DNA from 3 places in the Streptomyces sp. NPDC005566 genome. Region 1 is predicted to be linked to each of the others. Evidence: predicted binding sites of a transcription regulator. Region 1 holds the regulator's gene; each other region holds the start of a gene.
What was found. Region 1 encodes HrcA, which represses chaperone genes, less so after heat shock. Its sites were predicted from a motif close to TTNGCACTCNGNNNNNCNGAGTGCNAA; they were not measured.

Region 1 (7,152 bases):
GAACTGGCGCGCGTGCTCGACGCCTGCCCCCGCGTCGGCCACCCGCTCGGCGACAGCGGCCGCCCTGGCCCGGATCACCCGCCATGAACGGCTCGGTGAGAACCACGACCAGCCGTCGGACGGATACGCGGTGCTGGACGCGGCCAGCGAGGAGGTGGTCGCCAGCCACCGGCTGGCCCGGCGCAGCCACAGCAGCGGCGGCGCCGCCGTCGTCACCAGTCGCACGACCGCCAGGCCGAGCAGGGCGGCGGCGGCGACCAGGGCGGTCAGCAGCCAGCCGATCTCGCCGAGGAGCACACTCAGGACGGCGATGAAGACGGCGCCCAGGAAGGTCTCCGGCCGGATCGACGCGCGCAGCGAGTCCCACCAGTTGTTCCGCCCCGACCGGCTCGCCCGCCAGCGCAGGCTGCCCAGCTGCTCCAGGATCCGTTCGTCGCGGTCACCGCGGGCGGAGACACGGTCGGGCTGCCGTTCCAGGACCGTCGCGGTGGCCTGCTCGATGGCGTCGAGGAGACGGGAGCGGGGAAAGGCGAAGGGCTTGTACTGCGAGGTGCCCCGGGTCTCCCAGGGCCGCTCGGTCAGCGCGCGCACCATGGACAGCGCCGCCTCGTACGGGGTGGCGCCGTGGCCGTCCAGGAGCTTCACGGGGACGCGGCGCAGCTGGTTCGCCCGGTGGACCTGCCGGACGATCTGCTCGACCCTGCGGTCGATGTCGGGTCCCGCACCGGCGTCCTCGGCCTGCGCGACCACGAGGGGCATCACGGGGCGGTTGACCCGGTACTGGTCGATCAGCTGCTGCATCAGGTGGAAGACAGCGGAGGCCGCCTCGTTCTCCGCACTGTCCCGCCACACTTCGCGCGCCATCCGCCCCCGGCCTTCCCCTTTTGCCTGCTGGGCCCGCCCAGCAGCTCCGGCCCGTCGGGCCCCTCACCTCTCAATAACCGATGGTGCGTGTGTGGCGCAGGCATTCATGGGGATCGGTACCGGATCCTCCTCAACGGCCTCGGGACATCAGGCAGGAAGGGTGACGAAGTCGATCAATTCCTCGACACGACCGAGGAGTTGTGGTTCCAGGTCCTTGTAGGAGTGCACCTTGGAGAGAATGTGCTGCCAGGCCGCGCCCGTGTTCTCCGGCCACCCCAGCGAACGGCAGACACCCGTTTTCCAGTCCTGGCCCCGCGGCACGGCCGGCCACCCCGGGATCCCCACGGACGACGGCTTCACCGCCTCCCAGACATCGATGTACGGGTGCCCCACGACCAGCACGTCCCTGCCGGTGACCTCCGCGGCGATACGGGACTCCTTGGAGCCCGGCACCAGATGGTCGACCAGGACGCCGAGCCGGGCACCGGGGGCCGGGGCGAACTCGCGCACGATCGCGGGGAGGTCGTCGATGCCCTCCAGGTACTCCACGACCACGCCTTCGATGCGCAGGTCGTCGCCCCAGACCCGCTCGACGAGCTCGGCGTCGTGCCGGCCCTCCACATAGATCCGGCCGGCCCGCGCCACGCGCGCCCGCGCCCCGGGGACCGCGACGGAGCCGGAGGCCGTACGGGCCTTCCCGGCCGGCGCCGAAGCCGCCGGGCGTACGAGGGTGACCACCCGGCCCTCCAGCAGGAAGCCGCGCGGCCCCATCGGGAACACCCGGTGCTTGCCGAAGCGGTCCTCCAGAGTGACGGTCGGCCCCTGGGCCGTCTTCTCGCACCGGATCACCGCACCGCAGAAACCGGTGGCAACCTCTTCCACGACCAGATCGGGCTCGGCGGGGACCTCGGGAACGGGAGCGGACCGCTTCCACGGCGGTGTCAGGTCCGGCTGGTAGCTGCGCATGGCACGACGATAGATCGCCGGCCCCTCAGGACACGCCGAACCGGGCAGCCAGCCGGTCGCGCTGCGCCCGTACGAACGCGGCGTCCACGACGGCCCCGTGCCCCGGCACGTACAGCGCCTCCTCACCGCCCAGGGCCAGCAGCCGGTCCAGCGCGGCGGGCCAGCGGGCCGGGACCGCGTCCGGGCCGGCCTGCGGTTCGCCCGACTCCTCGACCAGGTCGCCGCAGAGCACCACCACGGGAGAGCCCGGCACCAGCACCGCGAGGTCGTGGCCGCTGTGGCCGGGTCCCACGTTGGCCAGCAGCACCTGGAGGCCGCCGCCCAGGTCGAGCGTCCGCTCGCCGCTCACCTCGTGCCGGGGGGCCACCAGGACGTCCGTCGCCACGGCGGCGTCGTGTTCGGTCATCCCGTGACGCACCGCGTCCGCGCGGAGCTCCTCCGCGCAGCGCCCCAGCAGTTCCCTCGTGCCGACCGCCCCGTGGACCTCCGCCCCGGCGAAGACCGCGGTGCCGAGCACATGGTCGAAGTGCGGGTGGCTCAGTGCGATATGCGTCACCCTCCGGCCGAGCAGCCCCTCGGCCCGGGTCCGCAGTTCGGCACCCTCCCGGAGCGTCGAGCCGGTGTCGTAGAGCAGCGCGCCCTCGGTCCCGGCCACCAGCGCGGCCGTCGCGTCCCAGACGGGAAGGCGCCGGCGCCCCGCAACGTTGCTCAACCGCTCCCAGCCGTACTCTTCCCAAGAGGCGTCCATGCGGCGACGCTATCGGCAACGACCTGCACAGTCCTGCGACGGCGTGGCCGGTCGCCCTTGCCCTTCGCCCACCCCGCCCCCGTACACTGACCGGGGGGATTGCTGGCACTCGAATGCACAGAGTGCCAGGCAGACACCGGAGAACCACAGCTGGAGGTGTGCGCGATGCTCAGCGAACGCAGACTCGAAGTGCTGCGCGCCATCGTCCAGGACTATGTCGGCACCGAGGAGCCCGTCGGCTCCAAGGCGCTCACGGAGCGGCACAAGCTCGGGGTCTCCCCGGCAACGGTCCGCAACGACATGGCGGTGCTGGAGGACGAGGGCTTCATCGCCCAGCCGCACACGAGTGCGGGGCGTATCCCGACGGACAAGGGTTACCGGCTCTTCGTCGACAAGCTCGCGGGCGTGAAGCCCCTGTCGTCGCCGGAGCGCCGGGCCATTCAGAACTTCCTCGCCGGGGCGGTCGACCTCGACGACGTCGTGGGCCGTACGGTGCGGCTGCTCGCGCAGCTGACCCGGCAGGTCGCCGTCGTGCAGTACCCCTCGCTGACCCGCTCGACGGTGCGGCACGTCGAACTGCTGTCGCTCGCCCCCGCCCGGCTGATGCTCGTACTGATCACGGACACAGGCCGGGTCGAACAGCGTATGATCGACTGTCCTGCTCCGTTCGGTGAGACCTCTCTCGCCGATCTGCGGGCCCGGCTCAACAGCCGGGTCGTCGGACGCCGCTTCGCGGACGTTCCGCAACTGGTGCAGGACCTGCCGGAGTCCTTCGAGAACGAGGACAGGGGGACCGTCTCGACGGTGCTCTCCGTACTTCTCGAGACTCTGGTCGAAGAGACGGAGGAGCGGCTGATGATCGGCGGCACCTCCAACCTCACCCGCTTCGGGCACGACTTCCCCGTGATGATCCGGCCGGTGCTGGAGGCATTGGAGGAACAGGTCGTGCTGCTGAAGCTGCTCGGTGAGGCCAAGGACTCGGGCATGACCGTACGTATCGGGCACGAGAACGCCCACGAGGGCCTCAACTCCACGTCCGTCGTCGCGGTCGGCTACGGTTCGGGCGACGAGGCAGTCGCCAAACTCGGCGTGGTCGGACCGACCCGCATGGACTACCCCGGAACGATGGGAGCGGTACGCGCAGTGGCACGTTACGTCGGACAGATCCTGGCGGAGTCGTAAGTGGCCACGGACTACTACGCCGTACTCGGCGTGCGCCGCGACGCATCTCAGGACGAGATCAAGAAGGCATTCCGAAGGCTCGCCCGCGAGCTGCATCCGGATGTCAACCCGGATCCGAAGACCCAGGAGCGGTTCAAGGAGATCAACGCCGCTTACGAGGTGCTGTCGGACCCGCAGAAGAAGCAGGTCTACGACCTCGGCGGCGACCCGCTGTCCGCCTCCGGAGGCGGTGGCGCGGGCGGATTCGGACAGGGTGGCTTCGGCAACTTCTCCGACATCATGGACGCGTTCTTCGGCACGGCGTCGCAGCGCGGACCCCGTTCGCGCACCCGGCGCGGCCAGGACGCCATGATCCGACTGGAGATCGACCTCTCCGAGGCGGCCTTCGGCACGACCAAGGACATCCAGGTCGACACGGCGGTCGTCTGTACGACCTGCAGTGGTGAGGGCGCCGCACCCGGCACCTCCGCCCAGACCTGTGACATGTGCCGCGGCCGCGGTGAGGTCTCCCAGGTCACCCGGTCCTTCCTCGGCCAGGTCATGACCTCGCGGCCCTGCCCCCAGTGCCAGGGCTTCGGCACGGTCGTGCCGACGCCGTGCCCCGAGTGCGCCGGTGACGGCCGCATCCGTTCGCGGCGCACCCTCACCGTGAAGATCCCGGCAGGTGTCGACAACGGCACCCGGATCCAGCTCGCGGGCGAGGGAGAGGTCGGCCCCGGCGGCGGTCCGGCCGGCGACCTGTACGTCGAGATCCACGAGCTGTCCCACGCCGTGTTCCAACGGCGCGGCGACGACCTGCACTGCACGGTCACCATCCCGATGACGGCCGCGGCGCTCGGCACCCAGGTGCCGCTGGAGACGCTGGACGGCCTGGAGGAGATCGACATCAGGCCGGGCACCCAGTCCGGACAGTCGGTTCCGCTGCATGGGCGCGGCATCACGCATCTGCGGGGTGGCGGGCGCGGCGACCTGATCGTGCATGTCGAGGTCATGACCCCGACGAAGATGGACCCCGAGCAGGAGCGCCTCCTGCGGGAGCTGTCGAAGCTGCGTGGCGAGGAGCGGCCCACCGGCCAGTTCCAGCCGGGGCAGCAGGGGCTGTTCTCCCGGCTGAAGGACGCCTTCAACGGCCGCTGAGCCGGATCCCGAGCGTCACCCGCACCGCCCGCCGGTTCTCTCCGGCGGGCGGTGCGGCGTTCGGCGGCAGGCCGTACGCCCGGCGGGAAATGGCTGATTCGGCACGCCGCACCGGACGTGGCACGATGCCGTCATGTCCTTGGCACTGACCGATCTCTGCCGGTATCCGATCGTGCAGGCCCCGATGGCGGGCGGCGTCTCCTGTCCGCAGCTCGTCGGTGCCGTCGCCGAGGCCGGGGGGCTCGGATTCCTCGCCGCCGGCTACAAGACGGCGGACGGGATGTACAACGAGATCAAGCAGCTGCGGGGGCTGACCGGACAGCCGTTCGGCGTCAACCTCTTCATGCCGCAGCAGGCGCTCGCCGACCCCAGCGCCGTCGAGGTGTACCGCCACCAGCTCGCGGGTGAGGCCGCCTGGTACGACACTCCGCTCGGCGACCCCGACTCCAGCGGCGACGACGGCTACGAGGCCAAGGTCGCGATACTGCTGGACGATCCGGTGCCCGTCGTCTCCTTCACGTTCGGCTGCCCCGCCCGCGACACCCTCGACGCGTTCGCCGGCGCCGGCACGTTCACCGTCGTGACGGTCACCTCCCCGCAGGAGGCGCGGAACGCGCAGTGGGCGGGCGCCGACGCCGTCTGCGTACAGGGCGTCGAGGCGGGCGGCCACCAGTCCACGCACCACGACGACGCGCAGGCCGGCCTCACCGGCACCGGGCTGCTCTCCCTGATCGCCCAGGTCCGCGAGACCGTACAGCTGCCGATCGTCGCGGCCGGCGGGCTGATGCGCGGCTCCCAGATCGCGGCGGTGCTCGCTGCGGGCGCCGACGCGGCACAGCTCGGCACGGCGTTCCTGGCCTGCCCCGAGTCAGGGGCGCACCTGCTGCACAAACAGGCCCTGACCAACCCGCTGTTCGTCACCACGGCTCTCACCCGGGCGTTCTCCGGCCGCCCCGCACGAGGGCTGGCCAACCGATTCGTCCGGGAGCACGGCCCGTACGCTCCCGCCGCCTACCCCCAGGTGCACCACCTGACCAGTGGGCTGCGCAAGGCCGCCGCCAAGGCCGGCGACGCCCAGGGCATGGCCCTGTGGGCGGGCCAGGGCCACCGGATGGCACGCGAGCTGCCCGCCGGAGAACTCGTGGAACTGCTCGCCACCGAAACGGATGCCGCATGGGCGGCAGTGAGTGGGAGGGGTGCACAGTGACGGCACCGGTCTTTGTTGTCGAACACGTGCCCAGCGGGCCGGAGTTCGTCCTGGAAGGATCCGAGGGGCGGCACGCCGTGTCCGTGAAGCGTCTGCACCCGGGGGAGGACGTCGTCCTGACCGACGGGCGCGGCCGCTGGACGGAGGGCGTCGTACGTGCGGCCGAGGGCAAGGACCGGCTCGTCGTCATGGACCTCACCACGGTGCACGAGGAGCCCCCACCCGCACCCCGCATCACCATCGTCCAGGCGCTTCCCAAAGGTGACCGCGGTGAGGTCGCCGTCGAGACGATGACGGAGACGGGCGTCGACGCGATCGTGCCGTGGCAGGCCTCGCGCTGCATCACGCAGTGGAAGGGCGAGCGCGGCCTCAAATCCCTGGCCAAGTGGCGCAACACGGCACGGGAGGCGGGCAAGCAGTCCCGGCGGGTGCTGTTCCCCGAGGTCGCCGAGGCGATGACGACGAAGCAGGTGGCCGCCCTGCTGGCCGCCGCTGACTTCGCCGGGGTCCTGCACGAGGACCGGGAGAGCGGAAGCGAGCCGCTCGCCACCACGCAACTCCCCGCCGACGGCTCGATCGTGCTCGTCGTGGGACCGGAGGGCGGAGTCTCCCCCGAGGAGCTCGCCGCCTTCGCCGCCGCGGGCGCGCCGTCGTACCAGCTCGGGCCCAGTGTGCTGCGCACCTCGACCGCCGGGACGGCCGCTGCCGCCCTGCTGATGGGACGCACCGGTCGCTGGAGCTGAGGTCCGGCCGCCCGGAAGGTCCGGACGGATAGCATGCCGGTGTACCGATCACGATCACCAAGCGACCGAGGAGGCCGGGCCATGGCGGGAGAGCCGCAGACCGACTGCCTGTTCTGCAAGATCGTTACGGGGGACATCCCGGCGACCATCATCCGCGAGAGCGAAACGACCGTCGCCTTCCGCGACATAAACCCCCAGGCCCCCACACACGTTCTCGTCATCCCGAAGGCGCACTACCCGGACGCCGCCGCCCTCGCCGCGGCCGAGCCGGGGATCGCCGCGGACGTGCTGCGCGAGGCCGGGCT
Region 2 (7,152 bases), on a different contig from region 1:
CCCCGTCGCTTTCCTGGTGTTGATGACTCATCGTGCTGCTGCCCCCGGCCGGCCTGGTTGGACTCGAAACGAGCCGTACTGTATCCGGAACCTGGGACGGCCGGGCAGGTACGGCCGGTTGCGTGTCGGCAGTCGCGATTCCGTTTCCTGCGGCGGGAGTCGGAGCGGAGAGGGTCACCGGCACGTGCACGTGCACGGTCTGGGTAGTGTCTTGTCCATGCCACCCCGTTCTCCGCTGCCGCCTCCGCCGCCGCCCGTGGAGATGCGTTCCTGGCCCGACCGCGACGCCCTGCTGCGGGACCGGGCGCTGGTCCTCGGCGAGCTCGTCAGGATGCACATCGGGCCGGGCCGGCTCGGAATGCTGTGGCTGTGGGCGGGACTTGCCGCGCTCGGCTGGTCGTTCGTCGGCACCGCGATGCTCACCTTCGAGGGGTCCTACGACGTCATCAGCGCGTTCATGGGCCTCGTCTGCGTCGTCGTCGGCGCCGGCCTGCTGGTTCCCTCGGCCGTCTTCGTCGCTCTCGGTGTGCTCAGGGACCGCCGGGTGCGCCGGCTCCTCGCGCAATGGGGCGGGCTCGACCGGGACCCGGTGGGCGACGTGCCGCTGCGCAGGCCCGCCGCCGGAACCGTCTGGATGCTGACGTCGTACCTGCTGTGCGCGGTCGGCCTGTACACCTGTGTGACCGTCCCTGCCACGGCCAGGGCGGGCCAGGAGACCTACGGCATGGTGGCGTTCCTTATGGGGCTCGGTTTCGTCGCCTGGCTGACCGGGCTGATCGGCCTCGTCAAGGCGTTCGCCCACCGCCGCTGGGTGGTGCGGGTGCTGATCGGGGCGCCGGCCGAGCCGCTGGTCCGGGTGGACGGCGCCTGCCACTGATCAGGGCTGCTTCACCGGGTGTCCGATCAGCATCGTCGGGGCACCGGCCACCCGGGTGAGGAACACGGTGGCCGAATGCGGCCCCTGGAGCTTCATCCTCCGTCGCAGCTCCTCGGGTTCGACCGCCGATCCGCGCTTCTTGACGGTCAGGACACCGACCTTCCGCTCCCGCAGCAGGGCCTTGAGCTTCTTCATGTTGAAGGGCAGCCGGTCGGTGATCTCGTACGCGGCCGTGTAGTCGGAGTCGTACGGCTGATCGCTCGTGACGTACGCGATCGTCTCGTCGACCAGCCTGCCCTCGCACCGTTGCACGATGTCGGCGACCAGATGGGCGCGGATGACGGCGCCGTCCGGCTCGTACAGAAAGCGGCCGACGGGGCCGACGGGCGGTGCGGGGAGCGGGGCGGCGGCCACCAGGGTCGCGCGGGAGGGCAGCAGGGTGGCCCGGAAGGCGCCCGGGGTGAAGCCCTCGCCGAACCACAGCACGGCCTCCTTCACATCACCGCCGTCCGAGATCCACTCGGCTTCCGCCTGCGGTCCGATCGCCTCGTGCGGGACACCGGGGGCGATCTTCAGCGCCGCGCGGGGGGCCTTCAGCGCCGCGGCGGTCGCCCAGGAGAGCGGCGGCGAGTACGCCTCGGGGTCGAAGATCCTGCCGCGCCCGCCGCGCCGGGCCGGGTCGACGAAGACCGCGTCGTACGGGGAGGTGTCGATCTCTGTGACGTCGGCACACCGCACCTCGATCAGGCCGTCGAGGCCGAGAGCCTCCGCATTGGCGCGGGCGACCTCGGCGGTCAGTGGGTCGCGGTCCACGGCCAGGACCGAGATACCCGCCCGAGCGAGGGCGATCGCGTCCCCGCCGATCCCGCAGCACAGGTCGGCCACGCTCCGCACGCCGCCGAGACCGGCGAACCGTGCGGCGCGGTAGGTGGCGACCGAGGTCCGGGTCGCCTGTTCCACTCCGTTCGGGGTGAAGAACATCCGGTGTGCGTCCTCGGCACCGAACTTCGCCGCGGCCCGCTGCCGCAGCCGCGCCTGACCCAGCGCAGCCGACACCAGGCCTGCCGGGTGGGAGCGGCGCAGCCGGGTGGCCGTGGCCAGCTCCCGGGCGGGGTCGTAGTCGCGCAGTTCGTCCAGGAGCGCCGTGCCCTCGGGGCTGCGCAGGGCGGCGAAGGCCACGAGCGGATCTGTGGGGCCGGTGGGATCCGCGGGACCGGCGGGGTCTGCGGAATCGGCGGGATCGTCGGGGGAGTGGGCGGCGTTCACGACTCCATTGTGAGCCAGCCGGGGGACGCGGCGGCTCCGGTGGAGGTGTCGCGGGAGGAGGTCGGTGACCTGCTGGCAGGATGCGGCGCCATGCAGCTAGTACGACAAAACGAAAAGCACATCACAAAGCGTCATAGAACGGTCCGCGGAGCTCTGGTCGCCCTGCTGGCCGCCGCCGTCGCCTCCGGGTGCGCGGCGGAGTCCGGCCGCGGGGCCGCGCAGGGGAAACCGGCCGCGGGGCAGCCGGGCGCGGCCGCCCAGGCGGGGCCGGCACCCGCGGTCGACACCCGTGCCGAGCGGCTGAAGCGGGAGCAGGCCGCCCGCGCGGTCGCCGCGAAGAAGTGGGGGCTGGCCAAAGTCCCACTGGCTGCACCGGCGCCGCCCGCCGTGAAACCGCGCATCACCACCCGCGAGGGTTTCGAGGTCGAGGGCGGGGAAGAGCTGCCGCCGGTCTTCACCACCGTTCCGACCGAGGAACGGATCGTCTTCCTGACGATGGACGACGGTGCGGAGAAGGACCCCGAACTGCTGCGCATGATGACGGAGCTGAAGATCCCGTACAGCGCCTTCCTCAGCGACTACGTGGTGAGCGACAACTACGGCTATTTCAAGGAGATGCAGGCGCGCGGCGTCACCCTCAGCAACCACACGCTGAACCACCGCTATCTGCCGGGGCTCTCGAAGGCCGATCAGCGCCGGGAGATCTGCGGCGAACAGGACAAGATCGAGAAGTACTTCGGGAAGCGGCCCACCCTCTTCCGGCCGCCGTACGGCAACTACAACCGCGACACCCTGCGCATCGCGAAGTCCTGCGGAGTCGAGGCCGTGCCCCTGTGGAACGCGGAGGCTTTCCCCGACCGCATGGAATGGCGGGAGTGGGACCGGGACCTGCACCCCGGCGACATCATCCTCACCCACTTCCGCGGGCGTGCGAACTGGAAGGGATCCATGGCGGACATGGTCCGCCAGGTCATGAAGACGATCACCGACAAGGGGTACGCGGTGGCCAGGCTGGAGGACTACGTCTGAAAGGTTCCGGTCCCGCGCGCGTGCCCGTGGAGCGCTGCGTGCGCGCCTCCGCCGAACTCCGTGCAAGCCGTCCTGGAGGTACGGAACGCCGCGGCGCGCCCCCGCGTTGTCCGTACGGTGACCGTGCGAAATCCCGCTCGGTACCGGGCCCGGTGCGGTCCGGCGGCCCGGTCCGCCCGCCACGCGCGGGTGGTGAATTGGCACTCCGCTTGACCGAGTGCTAATCGCGGTCATAGTCTCAGGCCTGGCACTCCCCACTGGAGAGTGCCAGCACCACTGCGCGACAGGGCAGGTCCGGCACCCGCGACGACGGATCGACCTGGTCGCCGACCACAGACTGTTAAACCCCGTGAGATCTCCGAAGGGGGAGACCGGATCGTGTCGACCACCAGCTCCAAGGTTGCGATCAAGCCGCTCGAGGACCGCATTGTGGTCCAGCCGCTCGACGCCGAGCAGACCACGGCTTCTGGCCTGGTCATTCCGGACACCGCCAAGGAGAAGCCCCAGGAGGGCGTCGTCCTGGCCGTGGGCCCGGGCCGCTTCGAGAACGGCGAGCGCCTTCCGCTCGACGTCAAGACCGGCGATGTCGTTCTGTACAGCAAGTACGGCGGCACCGAGGTGAAGTACAACGGCGAGGAGTACCTCGTCCTCTCGGCTCGCGACGTGCTCGCGATCATCGAGAAGTAATTCACCCACGTTTGCTTGTGTTCTGCGCCCCTGGCCCCCTGCGAAATACCTAGCCGGGCGGCGAGGGGCGCAGTTCGTTCGAGAGGGAAGTACAGCCCATGGCGAAGATTCTGAAGTTCGACGAGGACGCCCGTCGCGCCCTTGAGCGCGGCGTCAACAAGCTTGCCGACACGGTCAAGGTGACGATCGGCCCCAAGGGCCGCAACGTCGTCATCGACAAGAAGTTCGGCGCTCCCACCATCACCAACGACGGTGTCACCATCGCGCGCGAGGTCGAGCTCGACGACCCGTACGAGAACCTCGGTGCCCAGCTGGTGAAGGAGGTGGCGACCAAGACCAACGACGTGGCCGGTGACGGCACCACCACCGCCACCGTGCTGGCCCAGGCACTCGTCCGCGAGGGGCTGCGCAACGTCGCCGCGGGCGCGTCCCCGGCAGCCCTGAAGAAGGGCATCGACGCCGCGGTCAAGGCCGTGTCCGAGGAGCTCCTCGCGACCGCCCGACCGATCGACGACAAGTCCGACATCGCCGCCGTCGCCGCGCTCTCCGCGCAGGACGCACAGGTCGGCGAGCTCATCGCGGACGCGATGGACAAGGTCGGCAAGGACGGTGTCATCACCGTCGAGGAGTCCAACACCTTCGGTCTGGACCTCGAGTTCACCGAGGGCATGGCTTTCGACAAGGGTTACCTGTCCCCGTACATGGTGACCGACCAGGAGCGTATGGAGGCCGTCCTCGACGACCCGTACATCCTGATCCACCAGGGCAAGATCGGTTCCATCCAGGACCTGCTCCCGCTGCTGGAGAAGGTCATCCAGGCGGGTGGCTCCAAGCCGCTGCTGATCATCGCCGAGGACGTCGAGGGCGAGGCGCTCTCCACCCTCGTCGTCAACAAGATCCGTGGCACCTTCAACGCCGTCGCGGTGAAGGCCCCGGGCTTCGGTGACCGCCGCAAGGCCATGCTCGGCGACATCGCCACCCTCACCGGTGCGACCGTCATCGCCGAGGAGGTCGGCCTCAAGCTCGACCAGGCCGGTCTGGACGTGCTGGGCACCGCCCGCCGCGTCACCGTCTCCAAGGACGACACGACCATCGTCGACGGCGGCGGCGAGTCCGCCGACGTCAAGGGCCGCGTCAACCAGATCAAGGCCGAGATCGAGTCCACGGACTCCGACTGGGACCGCGAGAAGCTCCAGGAGCGCCTCGCGAAGCTGGCCGGCGGCGTGTGCGTGATCCGTGTCGGTGCCGCCACCGAGGTGGAGCTCAAGGAGAAGAAGCACCGTCTGGAGGACGCCATCTCCGCGACCCGCGCCGCGGTCGAGGAGGGCATCGTCTCCGGTGGTGGCTCCGCTCTGGTCCACGCCGTCAAGGTCCTCGAGGGCAACCTCGGCAAGACCGGCGACGAGGCCACGGGTGTCGCGGTCGTGCGCCGCGCCGCCGTCGAGCCGCTTCGCTGGATCGCGGAGAACGCGGGCCTCGAGGGCTACGTCATCACCTCGAAGGTCGCCGAGCTCGACAAGGGCCAGGGCTTCAACGCCTCCACCGGCGAGTACGGCGACCTGGTGAAGGCCGGCGTCATCGACCCGGTCAAGGTCACCCGCTCCGCCCTGGAGAACGCCGCGTCCATCGCGTCGCTGCTGCTCACGACCGAGACCCTGGTCGTCGAGAAGCCGGCCGAGGAAGAGGCCGACGCCGGTCACGGCCACGGTCACTCCCACTAGTACGTCCCGTACGCAGCCGAGGCCCGGTACCCCCGTCGCGGGGGCACCGGGCCTCGGCCGTTTCGCGGTCGCGGGCCGGGGAACTGCCCCGGCCGCCCCGCTACTTGGGGCCGTACGTGCGGCCCGCGCGGGACGTCACCCCGCCCAGCAGGCCCCGGGGCGCCACCTTCACCAGGCCCATCAGCGCCTTGTACCGCGGGTCGGGAATCGACACCGACCTGCCCCGGGCCAGGTCGGCCAGGGCCGTCGAGACCAGTTTGTCCGCGTCGAGCCACATCCAGTCCGGGATGTTGCCCGTCCCCATGCCGGCCCGCTCGTGGAACTCCGTCCGCACGAAGCCGGGACACAGGGCCATCAGCCGCACCCCCGAACCCGCGAGGTCCTTGGCCGCGCCCTGGGTGAACTGCACGACCCACGCCTTCGACGCCCCGTACGTGCCCCGGGGCAGGAAGGCGGCCACGGAGGCCACGTTGACCACCCCGCCGCGCCCGCGCTCCTGCATCCCGGCCGCCGCGGCCGAGGTCAGCCGCAGCACGGCCTCGCAGTGCACCTTCAGCATGGTCAGCTCGGCCGCCATGGGAACGTCCAGATAGCGGCCCTTGTTGCCGAACCCGGCGTTGTTGACCAGCAGGTCCACGGAGTTCTGGCGGTCACCCAGGCGCGCCTCGACCGCCTCGATGCCCGAGTCCGTGGACAGGTCGGCCCTCAGGACCTCAGCCTCGATGCCGTGCCGGTCGTGCAGCTCCGTGGCCTGGACCCGCAGCCGTTCGGTGTCCCGCGCCACCAGCACCAGATTGTGCCCGTCACCCGCGAGCCGCCGTGCGAAGGCGGCCCCGATCCCCGCCGTCGCGCCCGTAATCAGTGCAGTCGTCATACGCGGCACGTTAGTGCCCGGTGACCGCGGGCCGTTCATCCGCCCGGGTGGTGGTCATGACCCGTTCTTCGCCGCGTACTCCCGGGCCTGGCGCAGTGCCTCCGGGTGCAGTGCGTCCCCGGCGGCCAACAGCTGTGGCAGCAGCCCCCGTTCGGTCGTGACCGCCCGGAACTGCAGAGCGGCGGTGACCTCGTGGTCCGGGCGGTGCACGATCGCGACCGGGTCCCCGGAACGTATCGTCCCCGGTTCGATCACGCGCAGATAGGCGCCGGTGGCCGCCTCACGCGTGAACCGGCCGATCCAGCCCTTCTCGCCCAGGTGACCCGCGAACGTACGGCACGGAATGCGGCCCGAGGTCACCTCCAGGAGCAGCTCGCCGCCGACCAGCCAGCGCTCGCCGATCCTGGCGGTGCTCACCGGCAGGCCGAGGGTCGTCAGGTTCTCGCCGAACGTGCCGTTGGGCAGGGTGCGGCCCAGCTCCTTCTCCCAGGTGTCGAGCTCCTCGCGGGCGAAGGCGTACACCGCCTGGTCGGAGCCGCCGTGGAACCGCAGATCGCAGACCGTGTCACCGGCCAGACCGCTGGCGCCCGTGCCTTTGGGGCCGGGGTCGCAGACCCGTACGGGGCCGTCGGCCGGGCGCTTGTCGATCCCCGTGACCCCGCCGGGGCTCTGGGTGTGCTCGGAGGCCTTGGGACGTC
Region 3 (7,152 bases), on a different contig from region 1:
TCAGTTCGTACGTACCCGCGCGGACCGTCGTGTTGCCGGTGAGGTCCAGCCGGCCCTTGAACGCCTCCGCGCCGAATCGGGCGCCGACGTGCAGGGCGCTGCCCTCGCGGACGGGGTCGGCGACGAGGTTGCCGGAAACCGTGTTGTCCGTACCGCCGTAGATCGCGATGCCGTTGGCGAGAACCGGGCTCTGGACGGTGTTGCGGGCGAAGGTGTTGCCCGTGTTGGCGTTCTTCTCCGCCCACATCGCGAGGCCGTCGTCGCCGGAGTTGCGTACGAAGGTGTGGGCGACTGTCGAACCCGTCACCCCGCCGTGGAAGTTGATGGCGTCGGCGATCTGGTCGACGATGACGTTGTTCGTGATCCTCAGGTTCGACATGGGGCCGTCGAACCACATGCCGACCTTGGTGTGGCGGATGTGCAGGCCGTCGATGCTGGAGTCGCTCATCGCGCCGCCGATGCCGTTCACCTGGTCGGTGTCGATGCGCTCGCGCACGTCGCCCTCGATGGCGAAGCCGGACAGATGGACGTTGCGGCTGCCGCCCTCGGCCGCGTCCTTGCCGTAGAAGCCGACGCCCGTGTGGACGGAGCCGTCCGCGGCCGGGGTGTCGAGGGCGGTCTCGCGGCCCTTGAACGTCGTGTACCAGCTTCCGGCGCCCCTGATCGTGACGTCGTCGACGATGATGTGGCGGTTGACCTGGTACGTGCCCGGCGGGATGTACACCGGGAGGTTCTTGCGCTTGGCGTGGGCGATGGCCCGTTCGACGGCGCCCGCGGAGTCCCGCCGCCCGAACGGGTCGGCCCCGAAGGCCAGCACGTTCGCGGCCCGGAGTTCGATGTGCGGGAGGCCCACGAGTTCGGAGTCGAGCACGTCGATGACGGTCCACGCGGCACGGCTGCCGGCCGGGACCGTCAGCCGTACGGTGTCGCCGGCGCCGTACTTCCTGCCCAGCAGCAGGCGCTGCTCGTCGTAGAAGTGGTTCGGGCGGAACGGCTTGGTGATCGTCGGGGCGGGTGTCGTCCCGCTGGGGACGCAGGCGCATTCGGTGATCCACCAGTCCGGATGGAGCAGCCCGGCACCGGGGTCGTCGGTGAACGGGTACTGGTTGTAGAGCCAGGCGTACTGCGAGGTCAGCGTCATCGTGGAGCGCTTCTTGCCGTTCACGGCGACATCGAGCGGTGCGGTGATGCCGCCCCCGCCCGGGGCGTCAGGAATGCTGTAGCGCACGGTGATCGCGTCGGCGGCGCCCGGCAGTGTGAACTCGACGTGCTCGCCCGGCGCCAGCCTGACCGCCTTACGGCCGGAGGCCTCGGCGGGCAGCGTGTACGCGGCCCGGTCGGGGCCGATGACCGTGCCGTTCGTGGCGGCGTTCTCCGCCTCCTGCTCGGCGAAGGGGACCTCGGCACCGCGGCCGGCGACCAGCGCCGGATCGAGGGCCGCACGCGTCACCGCGGGCGCGGGGGGCCGTTCTCCCTCCGCACCCGTGGCCGCGGGGGCGCCGGTCAGGGCGCCCAGTCCGACAACGGCGGCGGTCAACGCGGCGACCGTGATGTTCCGTGACATCGCATGCCCGTTTCTCTCGGAAGGTGGGGCGACAGTAGGGCGCGCCGCAGCACCGACACAAGAGTTCTGCCAGAACCTTTCTGACTGATGATGAATACATGCAGAGTCACGTCATTTTTTTGCGTTCACTGTTCGGGCGCAGAGCAGCCGGTCCACGGCTCGGACCACCCGGTGGCGCTCAGGCCCCCACGACGCCGTCGACGCCTTCACGCAGGAAGTCGGCGTGCCCGTTGTGGCGGCCGTACTCCAGGAGCACGTGCACCATCACCATCCGCAGCGACACCTCCTTCTCCCAGCGCGGCTGGAGGCCCGTCAGGTCCAGGGACCCGGCCTCCCGCTCGATCCGGCGCGAGTTCTCCACCTCGGCCTCCCAGGCGCCGAACGCCTCCTCCCTGGTCGAGGCGCTCGCGTCGTACGCCGCCTGGAAGTCGATCCGGTCGGACCAGACCATGGGCGCCTCGTTGTCCTCGAACACACGGCGGAACCAGGCCCGTTCCACTTCGGCCATGTGCCGCACCAGCCCGAGCAGCGACAGCGTGGACGGGGACATCGACTGCCGCCGCAGCTCCTCGTCGTCCAGCCCCTCGCACTTCATGGCCAGGGTGGCTCGGTGGTAGTCGAGAAAGGCCCGCAGCGTCTCGCGCTCGCTGCCGGAACTCGGCGGCCCGGTCCGGGAGTCGGTGGTCATGGGTATGCGCTCCTCGCGAACGGGTGCAGGGGCCATCAGTATCCGGTACCGGCGAGGGGACGCGACGACGCCGGCCCCCGGGAGGAATCCCGGGGGCCGGCGTCGTACAGGTACTGCGTGGAGCTGCTGATCCCGAGGGGGATCAGAAGTCCATGTCACCGCCCGGCATGCCGCCCGGAGCGGCCGCAGAGGCCTTCTCCGGCTTGTCGGCGATGACGGCCTCGGTGGTGAGGAACAGCGCGGCGATGGACGCGGCGTTCTGCAGAGCGGAGCGCGTGACCTTCGCCGGGTCGATGATGCCCTCGGCGATCATGTCGACGTACTCACCGGTCGCGGCGTTGAGGCCGTGACCGATCGGCAGGTTGCGCACCTTCTCGACGATGACGCCACCCTCGAGACCGCCGTTGACGGCGATCTGCTTGAGCGGGGCCTCCAGCGCGAGCTTGACGGCGTTGGCACCGGTGGCCTCGTCGCCCGTCAGGTCGAGCTTCTCGAAGACGGCCGTGGCCTGCAGCAGCGCGACGCCACCACCGGCGACGATGCCCTCCTCGACGGCGGCCTTGGCGTTGCGCACCGCGTCCTCGATGCGGTGCTTGCGCTCCTTGAGCTCCACCTCGGTCGCGGCGCCGGCCTTGATGACGGCCACGCCGCCGGCCAGCTTCGCGAGGCGCTCCTGGAGCTTCTCGCGGTCGTAGTCCGAGTCGGAGTTCTCGATCTCGGCACGGATCTGCTTGACGCGGCCCTGGACCTGGTCGCTGTCACCCGCTCCGTCGACGATCGTGGTCTCGTCCTTGGTGATGACGACCTTGCGGGCCTTGCCGAGCAGGTCGACGCCGGCGCTCTCGAGCTTGAGGCCGACCTCCTCGGAGATGACGGTGCCACCGGTGAGGATGGCGATGTCGCCGAGCATGGCCTTGCGGCGGTCACCGAAGCCCGGAGCCTTGACGGCGACGGACTTGAAGGTGCCACGGATCTTGTTGACGACCAGGGTCGACAGGGCCTCGCCCTCGACGTCCTCCGCGATGATCAGCAGCGGCTTACCCGACTGCATGACCTTCTCGAGCAGCGGAAGGAGGTCCTTCACGTTGCTGATCTTGGAGTTGACGATCAGGATGTACGGGTCGTCGAACGACGTTTCCATACGCTCCATGTCGGTCGCGAAGTACGCCGAGATGTAGCCCTTGTCGAAGCGCATACCCTCCGTGAGCTCGAGCTCCAGACCGAAGGTCTGGGACTCCTCGACGGTGATGACGCCTTCCTTGCCGACCTTGTCCATCGCCTCGGCGATCTTGGCGCCGATCTCGGTGTCGGCAGCGGAGATGGAGGCCGTCGAAGCGATCTGCTCCTTGGTCTCCACATCCTTCGCCTGCTCCAGCAGAGCGGCGGAGACGGCCTCGACGGCCTTCTCGATGCCACGCTTGAGAGCCATCGGGTTGGCACCCGCGGCGACGTTGCGCAGGCCCTCACGGACGAGCGCCTGAGCGAGAACGGTTGCGGTGGTCGTACCGTCGCCGGCGACGTCGTCCGTCTTCTTGGCGACCTCCTTGACCAGCTCCGCACCGATCTTCTCGTACGGGTCCTCGAGCTCGATCTCCTTGGCGATGGAAACACCATCGTTGGTGATCGTGGGCGCGCCCCACTTCTTCTCGAGGACGACGTTTCGGCCCTTGGGGCCGAGGGTGACCTTGACGGCGTCGGCGAGCTGGTTCATCCCGCGCTCGAGACCGCGCCGTGCCTCCTCGTCGAACGCGATGATCTTGGCCATGTGAAGTGGTCCTCCCGGACAGGGGTGGATTTCTCCGGACCGAGAGGCGCCCGCGACGGACGGCCAGCGTGCTCAGCGGTTCCTTGCCCCGTGAGCCTGCGGGCCTCACCGGCCCGGTCCAAGTTTCTGTCACTCTCACCTGGAGAGTGCTAACGCCAATGATTAGCACTCGACCCCTGCGAGTGCAAGCGTCCCCCTCCAGATGTGGACAACAGTCGGGGGCGCACGAAGACGCACGCAGGGCCCGTACCCCTCTTCGGAGGTACGGGCCCTGCGTGCGTGAGTAGTGTCGTTGGCCGACCGCGCCGAGCTCAGCCGACGGCGAGCTTGACCATGTCCGCCTGCGGCCCCTTCTGGCCCTGCGAGATTTCGAATTCAACTCGCTGACCCTCTTCGAGGGTGCGGTACCCGTCCATCTGGATCGCGCTGTAGTGGACGAAAACATCCGCACCACCGTCGACCGCGATGAAGCCGTACCCCTTCTCCGCGTTGAACCACTTGACGGTGCCCTGAGCCATGCCTAACTCCCCTATTACTGGCCCTTGCACAGGACCGCACTTCGCGGGCCCGGGTCAGAACTCACCCTCCGACAGGAGAGGGTGGCGTGCGCCGGAACGCGTCGACCGCGGCCGAATGTATCTGCCCAACTGCCCTCTGCAACAGGGCAATCGGACGAGAATTCTGGGCACAGCTGAACGCCCGGATAGGTGGAACTCGTGCGATTCCAGGGCAAGTCGGGCCTGACAAAGGCCACTTATGGCGCAAGGAGTTCACGTACTTTGGCTGCTTCTTATCGCGACCGGGCGCATTCTCATATGCGGGCGGCACAGGCAGCGGAGGGGACTTCCCCAACTGTACCGCGCTCAATCATGCAGAATTGCCCCCTCCGCTTCTCTTGCGGAGGGGGCAACGGTGTTCACGCTGTGAAGTCGTACAGGAGGCTCGGCCTCCGCCTCGGAGCTCGGCGGCCGGCCTCCGTCACGGGGCTCGACGGTCGCCCGCAGGCACGTGGCCCGGCGGTCAGCCTCCGGCGACGGCCGGGATGATCGAGATGCCGGCGCCGTCCGGGGTCGCCGTCTGCAGGCCGCCCTCGAAGCGCACGTCGTCGTCGTTGACGTACACGTTCACGAAGCGGCGCAGCTTGCCCTGGTCGTCCAGGACGCGGGCGGCGATGCCCGGGTGATTCGTCTCCAGGGACTCGATGACCTCGGAGAGGATCGTGCCCTCGGCCGGGACCTCGGCCTGACCGCCCGTGTAGGTGCGGAGGATGGTGGGGATACGGACCTTGACGCTCATGGGGTGCCTTCCTTCGGTCTCGGGTGGTCAGCTGGCGGCGAGGCCCGCGTCGCGGAACGCGTCCAGGCTCGGCCGGATCGTGGCCGACAGGCCGGTCGTCGGGGCGACGGCGTCCAGCGTCTTCAGGCCGTCACCGGTGTTCAGGATGACGGTGGTCAGCGTCGGGTCCAGCAGACCGGCGTCGATCAGCTTCTTCGTCACACCGACCGTCACACCGCCCGCGGTCTCCGCGAAGATGCCCTCGGTGCGGGCCAGCAGCTTGATCGCGTCGACGACCTGCTCGTCGTTGACGTCCTCGACGGCACCGCCGGTACGCCGGGCGATGTCCAGGACGTACGGGCCGTCGGCCGGGTTGCCGATCGCGAGGGACTTGGCGATCGTGTTCGGCTTCTGCGGCCGTACGACGTCGTGTCCGGCCTTGAAGGCGGTGGAGACCGGGGAGCAGCCCTCGGCCTGGGCGCCGAAGATCTTGTAGGGCCTGTCCTCGACCAGGCCGAGCTTGATCAGCTCCTGCAGGCCCTTGTCGATCTTCGTGAGCTGCGACCCGGACGCGATCGGGATGACGATCTGGTCGGGCAGCTGCCAGCCGAGCTGCTCGCAGATCTCGTACGCCAGGGTCTTGGAGCCCTCGCCGTAGTACGGGCGGAGGTTGACGTTGACGAAGCCCCAGCCCTCACCGAGCGGGTCGCCGATGAGCTCCGAGCAGAAGCGGTTGACGTCGTCGTAGTTGCCCTCGATGCCGACCAGTTCGCCGCCGTACACCGCGGCCATGACGACCTTGCCCTGCTCCAGGTCGTGCGGGATGAACACGCACGAGCGGAAGCCGGCACGGGCCGCAGCGGCGCCCACCGCACCGGCGAGGTTGCCGGTGGAGGAGCAGGAGAGCGTGGTGAATCCGAAGGCGCGGGCGGCCTCGACGGCGATCGCGACGACACGGTCCTTGAAGGAGTGCGTCGGGTTGCCGGAGTCGTCCTTGACGTACAGACCGCCGGTGACGCCCAGCTCACGGGCGAGGTTGTCGGCCTTGACCAGCTTCGTGAAGCCGGGGTTGATGTTGGGCTTGCTCGCGACATCGGCCGGAACCGGCAGCAGCGGCGCATAGCGCCAGATGTTGTCGGGGCCTTCGGCAATGCGCTTCTTGAGCTCTTCCGGGGAGCCGCTCGGCAGGTCGTACGCCACTTCGAGCGGCCCGAAACAGGACGCACAGGCGAAAATGGGGCCGAGCTCGAAACGCTCGCCGCATTCGCGGCAGGAAAGTGCTGCGGCGGAACCCAGGTCCACGGCAGAAGAATCGGTGTTCGCTGCAACTGTCTGAACAGACATGATGGCGGAGGCCCTTTCTCCTCATCTTCCTCGCGGCGTATTTCGCCACAAGACGGAATTGGCACCTTCCCTACCGTGACCTCGCGGTCGGCAGGAGGGTTGCCGGGACTTCAACGGGCCGTTCCCTCAGTCCCTCTGGATGAGCGCTATGGCACCGGACCATCGATCCGGGCATTTATTCGCGGACCGACCCCGACATGCGAGGGCCATCCGCGTTGTTCAAGACTGTAACCGAAGCCCTGGACGATTGAGATAGTCGTCCGAACCGCGAGATGGATCACATACAGGGAGTATCGACCGTGCTGGAAGAGGTGGAACGCTGGCTGACCAGGCGTTCCTGGTCGGCCGATGACCGCCCGCTCGACCGCCTCACGGCCGCGCGCGCGAGGGATCCGCGCCGCGCCCGGGTGAGCGTCGTCCTGCCCGCCCTGAACGAGGAGGCGACGGTCGGAGCGATCGTCGAGGAGATCCGGCGCGAGCTGATGGAGAAGGTCCGGCTCGTCGACGAACTGGTGG

Region 2: groES (co-chaperone GroES) is a predicted target of HrcA. The motif match lies at 3,370-3,396, and genes of this name have one in related genera.
Region 3: groL (chaperonin GroEL) is a predicted target of HrcA. The motif match lies at 4,180-4,206, and genes of this name have one in related genera.

The regions. Positions count from the first base shown of each region.
Region 1 covers NZ_JBEXDB010000001.1:443,586-450,737, reverse strand. Annotated here, with positions in the region: gene ABZS61_RS02195 (hypothetical protein) at 1-864, opposite strand, end outside; gene ABZS61_RS02190 (DUF3097 domain-containing protein) at 1,012-1,830, opposite strand; gene ABZS61_RS02185 (MBL fold metallo-hydrolase) at 1,856-2,578, opposite strand; gene hrcA (heat-inducible transcriptional repressor HrcA) at 2,744-3,760, shown strand; gene dnaJ (molecular chaperone DnaJ) at 3,761-4,897, shown strand; gene ABZS61_RS02170 (nitronate monooxygenase) at 5,031-6,104, shown strand; gene ABZS61_RS02165 (16S rRNA (uracil(1498)-N(3))-methyltransferase) at 6,101-6,847, shown strand; gene ABZS61_RS02160 (histidine triad nucleotide-binding protein) at 6,929-7,152, shown strand, end outside.
Region 2 covers NZ_JBEXDB010000019.1:105,682-112,833, forward strand. Annotated here, with positions in the region: gene ABZS61_RS27785 (protein kinase) at 1-31, opposite strand, end outside; gene ABZS61_RS27790 (hypothetical protein) at 218-877, shown strand; gene ABZS61_RS27795 (methyltransferase domain-containing protein) at 878-2,056, opposite strand; gene ABZS61_RS27800 (polysaccharide deacetylase family protein) at 2,234-3,172, shown strand; gene groES (co-chaperone GroES) at 3,551-3,859, shown strand; gene groL (chaperonin GroEL) at 3,958-5,580, shown strand; gene ABZS61_RS27815 (SDR family oxidoreductase) at 5,681-6,454, opposite strand; gene ABZS61_RS27820 (MOSC domain-containing protein) at 6,509-7,152, opposite strand, start outside.
Region 3 covers NZ_JBEXDB010000018.1:166,366-173,517, reverse strand. Annotated here, with positions in the region: gene ABZS61_RS27050 (glycosyl hydrolase family 28-related protein) at 1-1,564, opposite strand, end outside; gene ABZS61_RS27045 (DinB family protein) at 1,743-2,252, opposite strand; gene groL (chaperonin GroEL) at 2,395-4,017, opposite strand; gene ABZS61_RS27035 (cold-shock protein) at 4,329-4,535, opposite strand; gene ABZS61_RS27030 (MoaD/ThiS family protein) at 5,038-5,313, opposite strand; gene thrC (threonine synthase) at 5,341-6,636, opposite strand; SAM riboswitch class I at 6,655-6,782, opposite strand; gene ABZS61_RS27020 (glucosyl-3-phosphoglycerate synthase) at 6,936-7,152, shown strand, end outside.